DNA from 2 places in the Clostridium pabulibutyricum genome. Region 1 is predicted to be linked to the other one. Evidence: riboswitches for the same ligand, from Rfam matches in the RefSeq annotation. Region 1 holds a riboswitch; the other holds the start of a gene.
The links. Region 1 has a riboswitch for cyclic di-GMP ahead of AC4CVH_RS14205 (methyl-accepting chemotaxis protein). Riboswitches for the same ligand answer to the same signal wherever they lie in the genome.
Positions count from the first base shown of each region.

Region 2: another riboswitch for cyclic di-GMP. It lies ahead of AC4CVH_RS05655 (glycosyltransferase); the one in region 1 lies ahead of AC4CVH_RS14205 (methyl-accepting chemotaxis protein).

Region 1 covers NZ_JBZAYZ010000016.1:61,037-68,990, reverse strand. Annotated here, with positions in the region: gene AC4CVH_RS14225 (triose-phosphate isomerase family protein) at 1-688, opposite strand, end outside; gene AC4CVH_RS14220 (TSUP family transporter) at 804-1,589, opposite strand; gene AC4CVH_RS14215 (LacI family DNA-binding transcriptional regulator) at 1,787-2,824, shown strand; gene AC4CVH_RS14210 (sulfite exporter TauE/SafE family protein) at 2,867-3,610, opposite strand; gene AC4CVH_RS14205 (methyl-accepting chemotaxis protein) at 3,866-5,398, opposite strand; cyclic di-GMP riboswitch class I at 5,587-5,675, opposite strand; gene AC4CVH_RS14200 (GntP family permease) at 5,865-7,217, opposite strand; gene AC4CVH_RS14195 (YjhG/YagF family D-xylonate dehydratase) at 7,263-7,954, opposite strand, start outside.
Region 2 covers NZ_JBZAYZ010000003.1:103,643-111,596, forward strand. Annotated here, with positions in the region: gene AC4CVH_RS05640 (cellulose biosynthesis cyclic di-GMP-binding regulatory protein BcsB) at 1-1,133, opposite strand, end outside; gene AC4CVH_RS05645 (cyclic di-GMP-binding domain-containing protein, MshE-related) at 1,126-3,369, opposite strand; gene AC4CVH_RS05650 (hypothetical protein) at 3,382-4,938, opposite strand; gene AC4CVH_RS05655 (glycosyltransferase) at 4,958-6,019, opposite strand; cyclic di-GMP riboswitch class II at 6,087-6,168, opposite strand; gene rfbC (dTDP-4-dehydrorhamnose 3,5-epimerase) at 6,312-6,869, opposite strand; gene rfbD (dTDP-4-dehydrorhamnose reductase) at 6,871-7,749, opposite strand; gene rfbA (glucose-1-phosphate thymidylyltransferase RfbA) at 7,772-7,954, opposite strand, start outside.

The DNA.
Region 1 (7,954 bases):
CATAAACAACTGGCAATCCATTTGTTTCCGCCTTAACAAAGTTTGCAATCTTTTGGATATATTCTTTTGAAGGTGGTGTTTTTCCCGGTCCAATCGCCCATACCGGCTCATATGCAATAACAACTTGTGATAAATCTACTCCCAAAAGGCCAATTTTAAGCTGTTCTCTTAAAACTTTTTTCCAATCATTTTGTTCATCTGAGCTTTCACCAATGCAGTATAATACTTTCAAGCCTGAATCAATTGCACATTTAACTTCTTTATTGAGCAAACGGTTGACTGCATCTGTATCGTTTACTCCTGCTTCCTGCATAATACCAAGTTTATCTTTTCTCTCTTCACAATGACCTATAATGGTATATTCACATCCCATTGCCCTTACAGAATTTGCTGTACGGCTTGTAGTAAAAGCACCAAAATTTCCTCCAACAGAAGTATCATCCCTAAATACACTTTGACATCCAATTTTAACAGGACTTCCCGCAGTTTTTGCATCATTTGCACCTATTAAATGTGCCTCTGGAAAAAACATTGCAAACTCAAATTCACTTTCATCATATTTTTTTAATTTTTCCTGTGTATTTTTAACTATATATCCGCTCCACTCTCTTATTTTTGAAATACTATTTACACCACCTAAATTTTTAGGAATATCAAATCTTTTCAAATTAAGAAATATGTACTGCACATCTATCTCCTGCCTCTCATAAATCTTTTTTTTACCGATACATTCTTTTCTTCATTATACCCACATACTAACATAAATTCGCTATAGTTTTCTCTGTATTTTGCACAAACGTTTGTTATGCAATTACAAATTTAATCACGTTAAAAATGTTGATACCAATAATTACAATCATGAGTCCTATAAACAACTTATCTACTACATGTTCTGAAATCTTTTTATTTACATTACCTCCTATTATTCCACCAACAACACCAGCCGCTACCATAAGAGCTAAAACCACGGGACTTACTGAAGGAACCTTTTTATTAATAATTGTCTGAAACAAACTAGCCAACTGTGAAAACATTATAATATACAAAGAATTTGCCGCTGCCTTTTTTATGTCCATAGAAAAGAAAAAAAAGAGTACCGTTAAATTTATAGGCCCACCGCCTATACCAAGAAAAGAAGATACCATTCCCAAAAACAATCCTATAAACAAACATACCATAATATTAGTCAAATTTTTAGTTTTGATCTTATAAGAATATATACTATATATAAGTGTTCCCGCTGTAATAATTATTAACAAGGCCGCCTGCACTGCTCCAAGATAATTCTCGTTATTAAAAATTGTTTTAAGAATATCAAATAAAGATTTACCAAGTATTCCTCCTATAATGCCGCCAACAGCTAAAAGAGTACTTGTCCTTACATCAATAGTTTTATTATTTTTATGAGATTTTAATACAGAGATAATAGACATGGACAGAACTGTACATCCTGACAAAAAACTAATATTAGTGACACTCATAGTACCTGTGGCATCAAGTACAGGTTTTATTATAACTCCCCCACCAATACCACATATTCCTCCAATAATCGAAGCAATAAGGCTAACTAAAAAATATAACAAGTACATAAATTTACACCCCCCATTATCCAAAATTACCAAGTCCAATTTTCCTATTATTTATAAGACGACATCATCATATAAATAATTTAGCACACTTTTTTTACTATTTGGCCTCTATTTGACTCAAACGTTTGATAATATGTATATGTTAATGTTATAATAAAATCGTTAAATATCATGTTATGACTATATGGAGGTTTTTTATGAAACTTAAGGATATCGCTGAACGTGTAGGTGTATCAATTTCTACCGTTTCCCGTGTAATAAACAGTAAAGATACAAAAGCAGCCAGTGAAGAAGTTCGGGAAAAAATATGGTCTGTCGTAAGAGAAACTGGCTATACTCCAAATATTGCAGCACGTAATTTAAAACTCGGTAAAATCAATAATACTACTATCAGAAATAACGATAAAAATATGGCCTGTATAGTTGCAAGATCAAGAGATGCCATAGACGAGCCATTTTTTTTAGATCTGTCACGTTCTATAGAAAGAGAGGCTTTTAAACATGGTTATGTACTTAGATACACGCTTTCAGCATTTGATTTGGACACATCAAATGCATTTAACACCATATCCAATACTAAAGTAGACGGGGTGTTGATTCTTGGACGATTTAATTTAAATCTTTCTAATTTTATAAAAAAGCATTATAAAAATGTAGTTTTTGCAGGACTCAACAGTATTGATTTATCCTACAATTATGATCAAGTGATCTGTGACGGTTACAAGGCATCTATTGCAGCTGTAAAACATATAGCCTCTTTGTTCCATACCAATATAAGCTACATTGGTGAGACTAAAAATGAAGTTCGCTTTAAAGGTTTCATGGATGCCATGAAAGAATTAAGCCTTTCTATCAACAGCAAAAATATTATCAATACTCATTTATCTACTCACGGCGGATATAAGGGTGCTCAGAAACTTTTAGATAATAACACACATACAACTGCAATACTTTGTGCTAATGATATAACTGCAATTGGTGCTTTGAAAGCACTTAAAGAAAATGGGATATGCGTACCAAAAGACATTTCCATTATAAGTATTGATGATATAAGTATGTCTCAATATGTCTCGCCGATGCTTACGACTGTTCACATTCCAATAGAACAGCTTGGAAAAATGGCCTGTAAAACATTAATCGATCGAATTGAACGTGGACATAGTATTCCTATTAAGCTCGAAATTCCCTTCAATATAACGAAACGTGAGAGTTGCGCAATTAAAAACTTGCTTTAAAACAGTAGTTTAAAGCAAGTTTTTAATAGTTTATCAACTTAATTATGATACAAATTTCATGATTCCTACTACAAATAAAAATCCTATTGTAATCTTAGTTAGTAAGCTTTTTGATATTCTTTTAAAGGCCTTAAGTCCTATCCATGTAGATAAAAATAATACTATTAATGCTAATGCAGAAAACTCTAAAGTTGTAGCTGTTATATTTCCACGGTATATATGCTGACCTATCAAAATCATATTTACAATAGTAAATGTTACCTGCATATTTATGTTATAATCATTTTTATCTTCAAATATGCTATGATAATAAAATACAACCGGCGGCCCTCCTATCCCCAACATTCCGCCTGTGATTCCACTTATCCCGCCTATAATAGCACTATTCATGTTGCTAAATTTTATATTATGTCTTCCATACTCCATATATATAAATAATAATGCAAAAAATATCAATGTTATTCCAAGAGACATTCTTAAAACGTTATTGACAACACTAAAGAGCAAATTTGTACCAATAATCTGAAAAATAATAAAAAACATAGTTGTAATAAAAATTTTTCTTATATCCAATTTGCCTTTAATTCCTATCATAATTCCTAAACTAATGAGCAGAGATAACAGCGCGCTTATTCCAACAGACATTTGATATCCCAACAAATTAGGCAAAAAACACATGAGTATTATCCCAAATCCAAATCCTGTCACTCCATGAATAAATGCAGCAACAAAAATTATCAGTAAAAAACTCAATATTCCACCCACATTTAAAAAAGTATTAAACATAATATTTACTCCCTGATTTAATTAAATATTTTAAGACCTTATTTTTTCTGCCTATATAAGTTATATTATCACAGTTTTTTTCGTTTCCTTTTATTTTTTACTATAACGTTTGACTAGTCTCAATTGTTTTTCATTCTAACAAATAATATAAAAAGCACCATAAAGCATTAAATTACATGGCTTTATGGTGCTTTCAAAATTCTACAGTAGTTAGAAAACTTCACGAATCAAATATATATTATATCCGTTCACAATCTACTGAATAAGTTTATTTAAATCTTCTGTAATATTTTTGAGTTCATTTACATTAGCCTCAATTTCCTCACCGGCAGCAGCGTTTTGTGATATTGTGCCTGCTATGGTGTCATATTGCGATATAGTATTTTTAGTTATAGTTGATATTTCTTCATTAAATTGTACAGCATTTTTAGTCTCCGAAAATAGTGTATTTGATGCTTCATTTATATCAATTATATTGCTGCTGAATGATTTCAAATGAACATTCATATCATTTATCCTGCCAACAGTTTCATTTATAATGTAATTTCCAGTTTGAGATTCTTTATTGTTATTACTCATTTGATCTTGAACTGTATTAATCTTGTTTTTTAACTCGTTTATTATTGTGCTTGCTTGCAAAAGAGACTGTTTTGTTCCTTCTGCAAGTTTTCTGATTTCATCTGCTACAACAGCAAAACCTTTACCGTATTCACCTGCTCTTGCAGCTTCAATTGAAGCATTTAAAGCAAGAAGATTAGTCTGCTCGGATATATCTCCAATTAACTTTAATATTTCATCAACCTCAGCTGATTTTTGCTCAAGATCCTTTGTAGATTTAAAAGTATCTGCTATTTCATCTTTTATATTGGAAATAATTGAAATTGTATCATTCAATGACTTCTGGTTTTTATCTGTAATTTGAATAATGTCATTTATCTTCTTTTCACTGTCTCTTGCCTTATCAACAACAATTTCATTTGCTTTCAACAACATATCCAATATATTTTTATTTTTATTTGATTTATCAAGCATATCATCTGAATTTTGTGAAGCAAGGCTTGTTACATCTGAAACCTCAACAAGAGAGCTTGTTTGTTCTTCAATTGCAGCACTTAAATTCGTGCTTGATGATAATACCGTATTGGAAACTTCAGATATTTTATCAAAAATACCAAGCAGTTTTTCGTTTTCTTTATTAATTTCAATCTCTTTCTTAGCAATTGATTCCAACAATTTCGATGCCATATATACCATTATATAAATAAGTGCAAAGGTAATACCTATACTAACTACGGTCATATATAATTCCGCACTTGCCATCTTGCCACGCATAAGTATGGATGGATTATGAAAAAATACTACAGCTACACACAAACAGCTTAATATTATTGAACCTATTACCATTTTAATGTCAAAAAACAGTGCTCCAAGTATAACAAAAAATATAACTATGAGCCAAACAGAATTTAAATGCATAGTAAAGTTAAGATATAAATACTGAAAGTATGTTATCAAAAGAATTAAACCTTTGGTAGTATTTAACGCTTTCGAATCTTTATTGTCTGAATTGATTACCCATTTGTAACACTTATAAAATATAACTCCATAAATAACAACAAGTATTCCAAGTACAATCAATGAATTTAATGTTATTTCATTATTTATGCCAATTAATTTCATACCAGAAAAGCACATAAAAGACATAACACAACAAACCATATAAATTATTAGAACTACTTTTAGAGATTTTTTATTAAACATTTCTTGAAAATTTTCTTTACCTTCCATCTGATACCTCCACCACATAATTTTGTACAACTTAATATTCACATAACATTCATTATCAATTAGTTTGCAGTATTCATTAATTTCCCCAAAATAACTATTGATAACTCTTACCTATAAAATAAAAAAGTGTCTATTATTTATGATAAATAATAGACACTAATACACATAATCCTTTAAAATCAAACAAATTCAGCAACCTGGCAATCATAGGAAAACTATTTCCTTAAGACCCATAGCTTTGCGACCTTGTCTTTCGGCAAGTGTGCTATTATAAATATTTACATAAGTTATATTACACCCAATTTTTATAAAATTCAATGCAATATTTCCATTTTTCTCTTAAAATATTAAATTTTTAAGATTTATTTCTACATTTTTCCTCACAAAATTACGCAAATTACATAATAAATAGGGAATTGAAAATACAATGATTTCAATCCCCTATTTATGAATTATATAGTCATATTTATATAAATATGTTTAATATCAGTATAAATATTAATCCTACTACAGATAAAACTGTAGACATTAATGTCCATGTCGAAAAAGTTTCCTTCATGCTAAATCCAAAATACTCCTTAACTATCCAGAAACTTGCATCATTTACATGAGATGCAATAGCGCTTCCACAACCTGTTGCAAGTGTTACTAAAGCGAGATTAACATCACCATAACTTGCAAGCATCGGAATAACAAGTCCCGACGTTGAAAGTGCCGCAACTGTAGCTGATCCTAATGCAATACGCAAAATTGCAGCAACTGTCCATGCAAGAAGTAAAGGTGATACCGAACTTCCATTAAACAATGAAGCTATATACTTTCCTACCCCTGCATCTATGAGAACTTCTTTAAAAGCTCCGCCTCCGCCTATAATCAAAATCATCATTCCTATTGATGCGGCTGCAGCTGCACATGTATCTCCAACCTGTTTTACAGGAATCTTTCTCCTTATTCCCATAGTATAAATTGCAACTATCAAAGAAATTAGCATTGCTGTATCAGGATTTCCTATAAAACTTACAATTTCGAAAAATGAATTGTCTTTGACACCAGCCATCTTTTGAGCCATTGAAATTACAGTAGAAATCATCATCAAAATTACCGGAAACATTGCAGTCAATAAACTAACTCCAAATCCAGGTGTATCCTCCAATTTGAATGTTTTTTGATCACCAATGAAATCACCTGATTCAGCATCTTTTTCAAAAGCACTTGGTATAATCTTTTTGTCTATCTTAGTAAATAAAAGGCCTGATATAATAACTGTTGGTATTGCTATCAAAATACCATACACTAAAACCGTTCCAATATCTGCACCATATGCACCTGCTATTACTGTAGGACCTGGATGCGGTGGTAAAAAACAATGAGTTACAAGCAATGATGCAAGCATAGGAATACCGAGATATATTGGAGATATCTTTAATTCTTTTGCAATCGAGAATATAATTGGAAGAAGTAAAACCAATCCTACCTCAAAGAACATTGCTATTCCAACAACAAATGATGCAACTATAACAGCCAGCTGAATCTTTTTTACTCCAAACTTGTTAATCAAAGTCATGGCAATTCTATGCGCTCCACCAGAATCTGCAACAAGTCTTCCAAGCATGGCTCCAAGTCCAAATATCAGAGCTATATGTCCAAGTGTACTTCCCATACCACTTTCAATACTTGAAACAACTTTTCCAAGTGGCATTCCAAGCCCCAATGCCACAACAAATGAAACAATCAACAATGAAAGAAATGTATTCAGTTTAAACTTAGAAATTAATACGATTAAGAACACTACGCCTAGTCCTACTATAAATAAAGGCATACTATATTCCTCCCAACTATTTGGTTTTATAAAAATTAACTACCACTATTTATCCATGTTTAATGATTTCCTACCAGCTTCTATTACCTCAATAATCTTATCTACATCATAGACGCTTCCTCTCCATGTTCCTCCACTTACAGACTGAAGTGCAGCCCATAACTTAGTATCCTTAGGAAGATCTGGATCAGGTTGAAGACCTTCATGAAGCTCACGAGCTTTTAAAACCTTGGCACCTTCCTCATAAGAAAGCCTGTTGCCCTCGGTTCCTATAAAATTAATTGAGCCTTCAAGTTTATTTGTATCAACTATTATTTCCACAATATCATCATCTTTTAACTTTCCAATAGGGCCTCCTGCCAATGCCTCAGGTCCAACATGTCCAAAGCAGGCTCCAGTTGAAACACCGGAAAAACGTGCATCTGTAATTAAAGAAACATGCTTTCCAAAAGGTAAATGTTTAAGTGCCGAGGTTAACTGATATGTTTCCTCCATTCCTGTTCCCATAGGACCTCCGCCCATTACAATCATTATGTCTCCAGCCTTTATATTTCCACCTTCTTTAAGCACTTTAATAGCTGCTTTCTCAGATGTAAACACCCTGACTGTTCCAGTGTGTCTGAATACTCCATCATCATCTATAACTGACGGATCAATAGCTGTTGATTTTACTACGGAACCTTCCGGTGCAATATTTCCAACAGGAAAAGTTACTGTTGATGTTAATCCTCTCTTCT
Region 2 (7,954 bases), on a different contig from region 1:
ATATATGAACCTTCTGCAGACTCCAAACCCCTGGGCTGAACGAAGGAAAAACTTGTTGTCCTGTGAAAAGCACCCTGAAGATTGACATCTGAATATCCCCAGTCGGAGAACACATAATCTCCTCTCTCATTTGTGGCAAATTTCTTGTTCTTCTTGTCGACACTTGAATTTACAGAAAGAGTATTTTGGTTTATCTGTTTCAAATACTTACTCTGGGATATAAAGTTTACAGCCTTTTTAAGTCCAGTCCCGCCGTTTCCTCCTATTATGGTTTTATAATATGGATTTCCTGCCGAATTGCCTGAAATCGACAGATAACCCTGATCCTTGTCAAGCTTTGCAGACTGTACTTCTTTCTTCAAATCATCATAAGGCAGAATTACAACTGAATCTGCCCCCGATTTTGTTTTAGAGTTTCCCTGCACAACCTTGTAATCCATTAAATTCCTGTCAGGATACAAACTTCCTATAGAAGAGCTGAGTTTCAATATTCCAGATACAAGCCCTGTATTTTTTATGTCCGGAAGTATAAACTCGGACTTCAAAAGCTTGTTCTTGCCAAATTCATCAAAATATGATGAATAGAAGTTTGCAAGCTTCAGAGAATAAACACTTTTATCCGAAAAATGAACCTTTGAATCGCCATATATTGTAACCCAGTTGGAAGGATTGTCTATATCTGCACAATCACCAAGTATTGAACGGTGATCACTTTCAATTTTTATTTCATTTAACTTTCCTGTTCTGAGTTTGTTTAAAGGTATGTTTACCTTCCAGTAACCTTTCGACTTCGCATATATTTTGTATATCCATTCAGTAGCAACAGGTGTGCCGTTTATACTAAGAGACATACTTGAATGGTCATCTATAAGAGTGCCTGAAACTGAATAATGTATATTTACATAGCAATTATTGTCAAGCACAGCTCCATCAGGTATATAAAAATAATAGGAGGCATTATTTCTCGGCATATTGAAATTCTGGCTGTTGTCAAAAAGCTTCACATCATAATTATGCAGGGTTGTACTTTCTGAAGCGGACTTTGCACTTACGCCGGCAGACATAAAATATATAATTGTTACAAATAAAAACATTAAAAAATACTTTCTTCTTGCTTTAATCCTCTTAAACATGTGCTTCCTCCTTCAAATTGCTCTTGTCTCCAGATTCAGATGCAAGTCCATGATCCGTTTTCTCCCAGTAAAAAGGGTTCTTTATAAGCTGAAACAATGCCTTGTATGCAGCAACACTCATAAGCATCCAGTATACTGGAGTTAAAATTGCATACTTTATAAGCCCGTAGGAAAAAGGCTGCTTTTTTTTCAGTGCACAATCTCTTGTAACCCAGTACATGCCAACTGTATTTGTATAGGTAAACATAAAATTTCCAAAGAAAAGCTGAATAGCTGCAATATAGTAAAATGCCCCCGGGAACATCGACTTTATCCACAATGCCTTGGTCATATACCACCATACAAGCATAAGCCAGAAAAAAGGATTTATAATTGGAAGGAGCGGCGTTCCAAGAACCATAGCCTGATATCCTATAAATCCCTGCAGTCCAAGAGATCTGTACAATTCAATCGGATGCCTCATATGAACAAGCCATGTCTGCATATATCCCTTTATCCACCTGGATCTCTGTCTTATCCAGTTTCCAAGACGGGAGTTTGCTTCCTCCCAGGTACGAGAATCCACAACCGCTGTCTTGTACCCCTTCTTAAAAAGTCTTACGCCAAGGTCCGCATCCTCCGTTACATTAAAAGGATCCCAGGCACCAACTTCCCTCAAGAAATCCACCTTGAAGTGATTTGACGTTCCACCAAGAGGTATAGGCGTCTTAATTTGCATTATCCCTACAAGAAGAAGTTCAAACCACATGCTGTACTCTTGTGTAAACCATTTTGTAAGTATATTCTGGCTGCTGTTGAAATAATTCAGCTTTGCCTGAATGCACACAAATTCATCGGGAAGTTTCTTGTAGGAAAGATACACTTTCTTAAGCTGATCCATCTCAGGCCTGTCTTCTGCATCGTATATGACAACATACTCTCCTTTTGCCCTTATAAGGCCGTAATTGCACGCCTTTGGTTTTGTTTTAGGCTTGCAGTCCGGTACAATCATAATCCTGTAGTTTTCAGGAAGCTTCATGTTATTTAAAACCTCGAGGGTTTCAGTATCATCCTTTTCGAGGAGTATACACACATCCAGCTTGTACTGTGGATAATCAAAGTTTTGTATATTGCCAATCAAACTCTTTATCACCTCTTTTTCTTTATACACCGGAACAAGTATTGTATATACAGGAAGCTCCTTCTCGTCAATCGAATCCATTTCCTCCCTGGTAAATCTAAGCTGTGCGTCCCTGTTGGAGCCTTTAAGGACAATTACAAGTTTGAGTACGGTCATAATAGCATATATAATCTGAAAAAACAGGTTTATTGAAAAAAAGGCAATTTTATAATTCAATATTATCAAGATCACAAGCAGTATAAGCACAATTAAAACTACAATCTGCTGATTTTGTGAAAATGTTACGATAGCAGAGTTTTCAGGTTCATTTTCATAAAGCTCAAACACACTTTTTTCCGTTTGCGTATAACCATATACCTGTTCCCAGAAGTTATCTATCTCAACCATGGTAGCAAGTACCTGCTCCACAGGCTTGTCAAGGTATGATTCAATTTCAGACACCGAACTTGCCGGCAGTATCTCCCTTACAGCAAGAAGGTATATATCATCTCTTTCATTTATTATTATCGCATTGTGTTTAAGTGCAATGTCATAGGGAAGCTTCCATGAATTCCTGAGATTTGTCCTTTTGCCAACTCTTCCGATGCTGCCCTGTATTGCAAGATCATTATACAAGTCTTTCGGAGTTATATATTTTAGAAACAGAAGTACTTCTCCAAGCCTTCCCCCGCTTTTTTTCTGAAGCTCAACTGCTCTTTGAAGCTGCTCATTTGTTATTTTTCCTTTTTTAACCAGCATCTCCCCTATAGGTAGCCTGTCCTTGTTTCTATTTTTCAAAAAACCTTCAAGTTCATCCTTTTTAATATAATCCCGATAAACAAGAATATCACCTATACGTCCACCATTCTCTCTTTGATATTCCATGGCAGAGTTTAATTGTTCCCTGTCTATAAGTTTCTCCTGAAGAAGCTTTTCTCCAAGTCTCGAAAACTTGTCTGTATTTATAAACCTATCAAGTTCGTTTCTTGAGATAAAGTTATTCTCTACAAGCACCTCTCCCATGAGCCCCCCGTGCTCTTTCTGATAATCCAGTGCAAGTTTTAATTGATCCACAGTTATATAGCCCATATTAAGAAGTCTGTTTCCAATTTTGTCAGTATTTTTTTCTTCTAACACCTGCAGCACCCCCTAATCTATAACCTTGAATATCTTGTATCCATCAAATTCTTTGTACAAAGTGCACCATTCTGCACCATTTTTATACAAATCCGGATACCTTACATTGAATGCGTCAAGAGACCCCACACCCGAATTTGGATCAGGCACGATTATATATTGTATATTGTACTTTGCCGGGTCCTTAATATATGTATTAAAATATAAACTGTTGCTTATTATAAGGTTATCCGTATTTTTCACGTTTAAAATAATTGAAGACGTAACAAAAGAATCCATCATTACTCTATTATCGGAAAGTTCATCATTTATAGTTTTGGAAATGTCCAAATACCTGCTGCTCACTACAGCAGTCTGTTCTTCCACTGCAAGAACAGGATCTGAAAGAGCCTTTGCTGTAAATATACCGGATACAAGAAGTGCCACAACCAAAATCAATGATACATCACGTCTAAACACCTCTTTTGCATCGGAAATCTCATATGGAATCCATGCTGCAGTTATTGGAAGCACATATGAAAAAAACCTGAGCCATCCATAAGAACTTCCTTTAACAAGCATCAAAAAATGAAAAGATATAAGTGATGCAGCAATTGCACACAACATAAAAAAATCACTTTTTAAAAGCCTTCTTGTAGCAAATCTTTCAACTACAACACCAAAGAAAAGCGGCAGGAAAGGAAGAGACCTTACAAATACATACTTCAATATTGCAAAAAGCGAACCAACTGGCCTTGTAAGCTGACTTTGGGCTTCATTGGAATAGCTGGAATTCAAAAAATAGAGCGGATTTCCAGTTATTGTCCAGTTCAAAAACACCCATATGAGTATGCCGTATATCAAAGGAGCATACAGTACTATTGCAGTCCCTTCCGCATAATAATATCTTTCATGTTTTATGTTTTCCGGCACAAACTTCTTTTCGTTTTTATTCAAAAATATATTCACAAGTACCGCAAGTCCTATCCCTGCTGCAAATGGTATTGCCTCATACCTGCAAAAGAAGGCAAGAGTAAGTGAAAAGGCTATCTTTACAATGTATTCGGGCTTCCCCTCCTTCATCCAGAAGGTAAGGTTCGTCACAGCATATATCACAAATATAAAGAATACCTCTTCGCTCATGCCATTCATTCCATAAAAAAATATAAACGGATTTGCAGCATACAAAACTGTCAAAGGAATATAATATTTTCTTTCAACACCCAAATGTACAAATGCCTTTAAAAGTATGACAGCGCCAAAAGCCGCAGAAACTGCCGTTACAAAAGAACTTGAAATGCCTGAAGACACAATTGGCCTCCAAAGTTTGGACATTTCAACAAGCGGGAGCTGCATTATGCTCGGAAGAGGATTCCATACAAATCCAACAGATGCAAGCCTCAAGGGTTTCACATACAGCACATAGAAAGCATTGGCCGTCCTGCTGAATGCATCATTTAAAAGTATGCCCTTAAAATATCCAAGATAAATTCCTCCTGCAAATTCAAGTACAAATACTATTAAAAATACATAAATCGAATTCTTAAGTGGTAATTTTGAGAATTCAGGCTTGTTATAACTCTTTGCCATAGCTTAAAATCTCCTTGAATTATTTTTTCCACGTCCATAGTCTGTTAAGGTTGTAATTCCAGAACACCGCACCAAAAATGCCCGTCAAATTTGCAATATTATAATTAATTCCGAGTCTGTAGTGTAAACAACTCAATATAACTATGTTTATAATTATTCCGCAAAGTGAAACAACAATAAATTTAAAGGCCTCGGAAAACAATCTTACCGTCTTTTTATCTTTCCATGTAATATTTCTGTTCAAAATAAAATTTCCAATCATGGCAATAAAAGCTGAAACCGTACCTGAAATTTCTACAGATACACCATGAAATACAAAAATATTGTAAAATATCATGTTGACAAATACTCCTGCAATACCTACCATGGCAAAAATGAATATCCTTCTGTCTTCGGGACTATACCTTACCAAGTTAAAAATATGTTTCAAATAATTGATCTGTTCGGCAAAGGACATCTTTGATTTTCCATACTGCCTTTTTTCAAATTTATAAGGTATTTCCAAAACACTTTCATATCTGCCGCGGACAAGAATTTCCATAAGTATCTTCCATCCGACAGGCTTCAATTCCACATTATTCACTATCTTTTTTCTAAAGGCGAAAAATCCCCCTGTAGGATCACTTATGCCTCTGAGTTCTTTCAAAAACAATTTTCCTATAAGAGCCGCCGTATGCGAAACAATCTTCCTAAAAATGCCAAGACCGTATTCATCGCCACCTAAAAGATGCCTGCTTGGAATTACAATATCGCAGCCTTCTTCTACACATCTTACCATATCAGGCAAAAGTTCCGGTGGATGCTGAAGATCCGAGTCCATAACTGCAATGATCTCACCACTGCTCATGTCTATACCCGACACAACTGCTGAGGCAAGTCCATTTTTATCTTGTCTATGAAGATATTTTACATTATGATTCGTCTTTTTTAAAGTATCAAGATATTCCACCGTGTTGTCCGTACTGTCATCTACAAATATAACTTCATAGTCTTCAGTGTCTTTAAATGCTTTCTTTATTCTATTTGTAATCTTTATGACATTTATTTGTTCATTGAATGTTGGTATTACTATACTTACCACGAGAAATCACTTCCTCAAAATTATATAGACAAGTAAATAAACTGCAAAAAATAAACCGACCTAACTTTTAAAAGTTGGTCGGTTGCACTACTAGCTCACTATATATAAAGTGCCCAAATAACTATATAGTTCCTCGCTTCCACAAATATATTATGATTATATCACAGTTTGAGTGCTTATAAAATCCCGAATATTCGAATTCTGAAAATTTAATCACAATTTATTTTGGCTTAATATATAATATTTTCTACTATTGTCGCAGCTTCACTTTTGGTGAAATGATTGCAAAAATTCATATATTCAACTTATTCAATCCTGGCCACAATTTATCCTTCTTCGAGAATATAATATTCTCCATGCCTATATTCTCCAGCGGCCATTTTATGGCAATATCGGGATCATTCCAGATAAGTCCGCCTTCATCCTCAGGATGATAAAAATCAGTACATTTATAACAAAACTCTGCCTCTTCCGAAAGTACAAGAAAGCCATGGGCAAAACCTTTCGGTATATAAAACTGTTTTTTATTTTCTTCTGAAAGCGTAACCCCTACCCACTTTCCATAGGTCTTTGAATTTACTCTAAGATCTACCGCCACATCAAAAACTTCTCCTTTTACTACACGGACAAGTTTCCCCTGAGAATGTTTTTTCTGAAAATGAAGCCCTCTTAGGACTCCTTTTGAAGACTTCGACTGGTTATCCTGAACAAATTTCATATCAAGTCCAGCTTCTTTAAAATCATTGTAATTGTATGTTTCCATAAAATAACCTCGATTGTCTCCAAAAACACCTATTTCTATTATATATACACCTTCAATATCCGTACCTTGAAATTTAAATTTTCCCATATCAATTCATCCCCTCTATAAATGATTTAAGAGCATCCTCCCAGTTTCTCATTTCATCTCCCACAGTACACCTAAGCATCATGTTGTCAAGGGATGAATATTCAGGCCGTTTTGCCTTTCTTTCAAGCTTGTTCGAGGTCATTGGAGACACACTGCAGTTTATTTTTGCATACTCCACAATCTTCGACGCAAAATCATACCAGCTGCACTCGCCTTTTCCAGTACAGTGATATACTCCATATTCATCCGTAAGCAGCATTTTAAGAATATGATGTCCAAGATCATTTGCATTTGTTGGATTTCCCCTCTGGTCATTTACTACATCAAGATGTCCTCGCTCCTTTGCGGCTTTAAGAATCGTATACACAAAATTCTTTCCGTATTTTCCGTAAAGCCAGGATGTTCTTACTATAAAATATCTTTCTGTGTTTTCACGTATATAACTTTCGCCAAGAAGTTTTGTTTTTCCGTAAACACTTGATGGACTCGGGATATCATATTCCCTAAACGGAACACTTCCTTTTCCACTGAACACATAGTCTGTGGATATGTGCATAAGTTTTGCACCCGTTTTTTTTGCCGCCAGTGCAAGATTTCTAGGCCCAACAGAATTTACAGAAAACGCCTTATCTTGATTCTCCTCACAGCCATCTACATTTGTATAGGCTGCACAATTTATTATTACATCCGGTTTTAATCCGACAATGTAATTCATAACATCATTATACCTGGATATATCAAGTTCATCTCTTGAAAAAAATTCTATACTTGAGTTGGAATAAATCCCGTCTATTTTCCCAATTTCAGATTTTCCATCCTTCAAAATGGAAGAAATCTCGGATGCCAGCTGTCCCCCTGCACCTGTAACAATTATTCTCATTTTAAATCATCTCCGTAAAAAGTTATTTTAACTTCAAAAGACCTAAAAGATATTTTCCATAATCAACTTTCTTAAGTGGTTCTGCAAGCTTTAAAAGCTGTTTCTCATCTATATACCCTTTTCTGTATGCAATTTCCTCTATACACGAAACATAAAGTCCCTGTCTTGTCTGTACCGCCTCAACAAAATTTGCCGCACTTAAAAG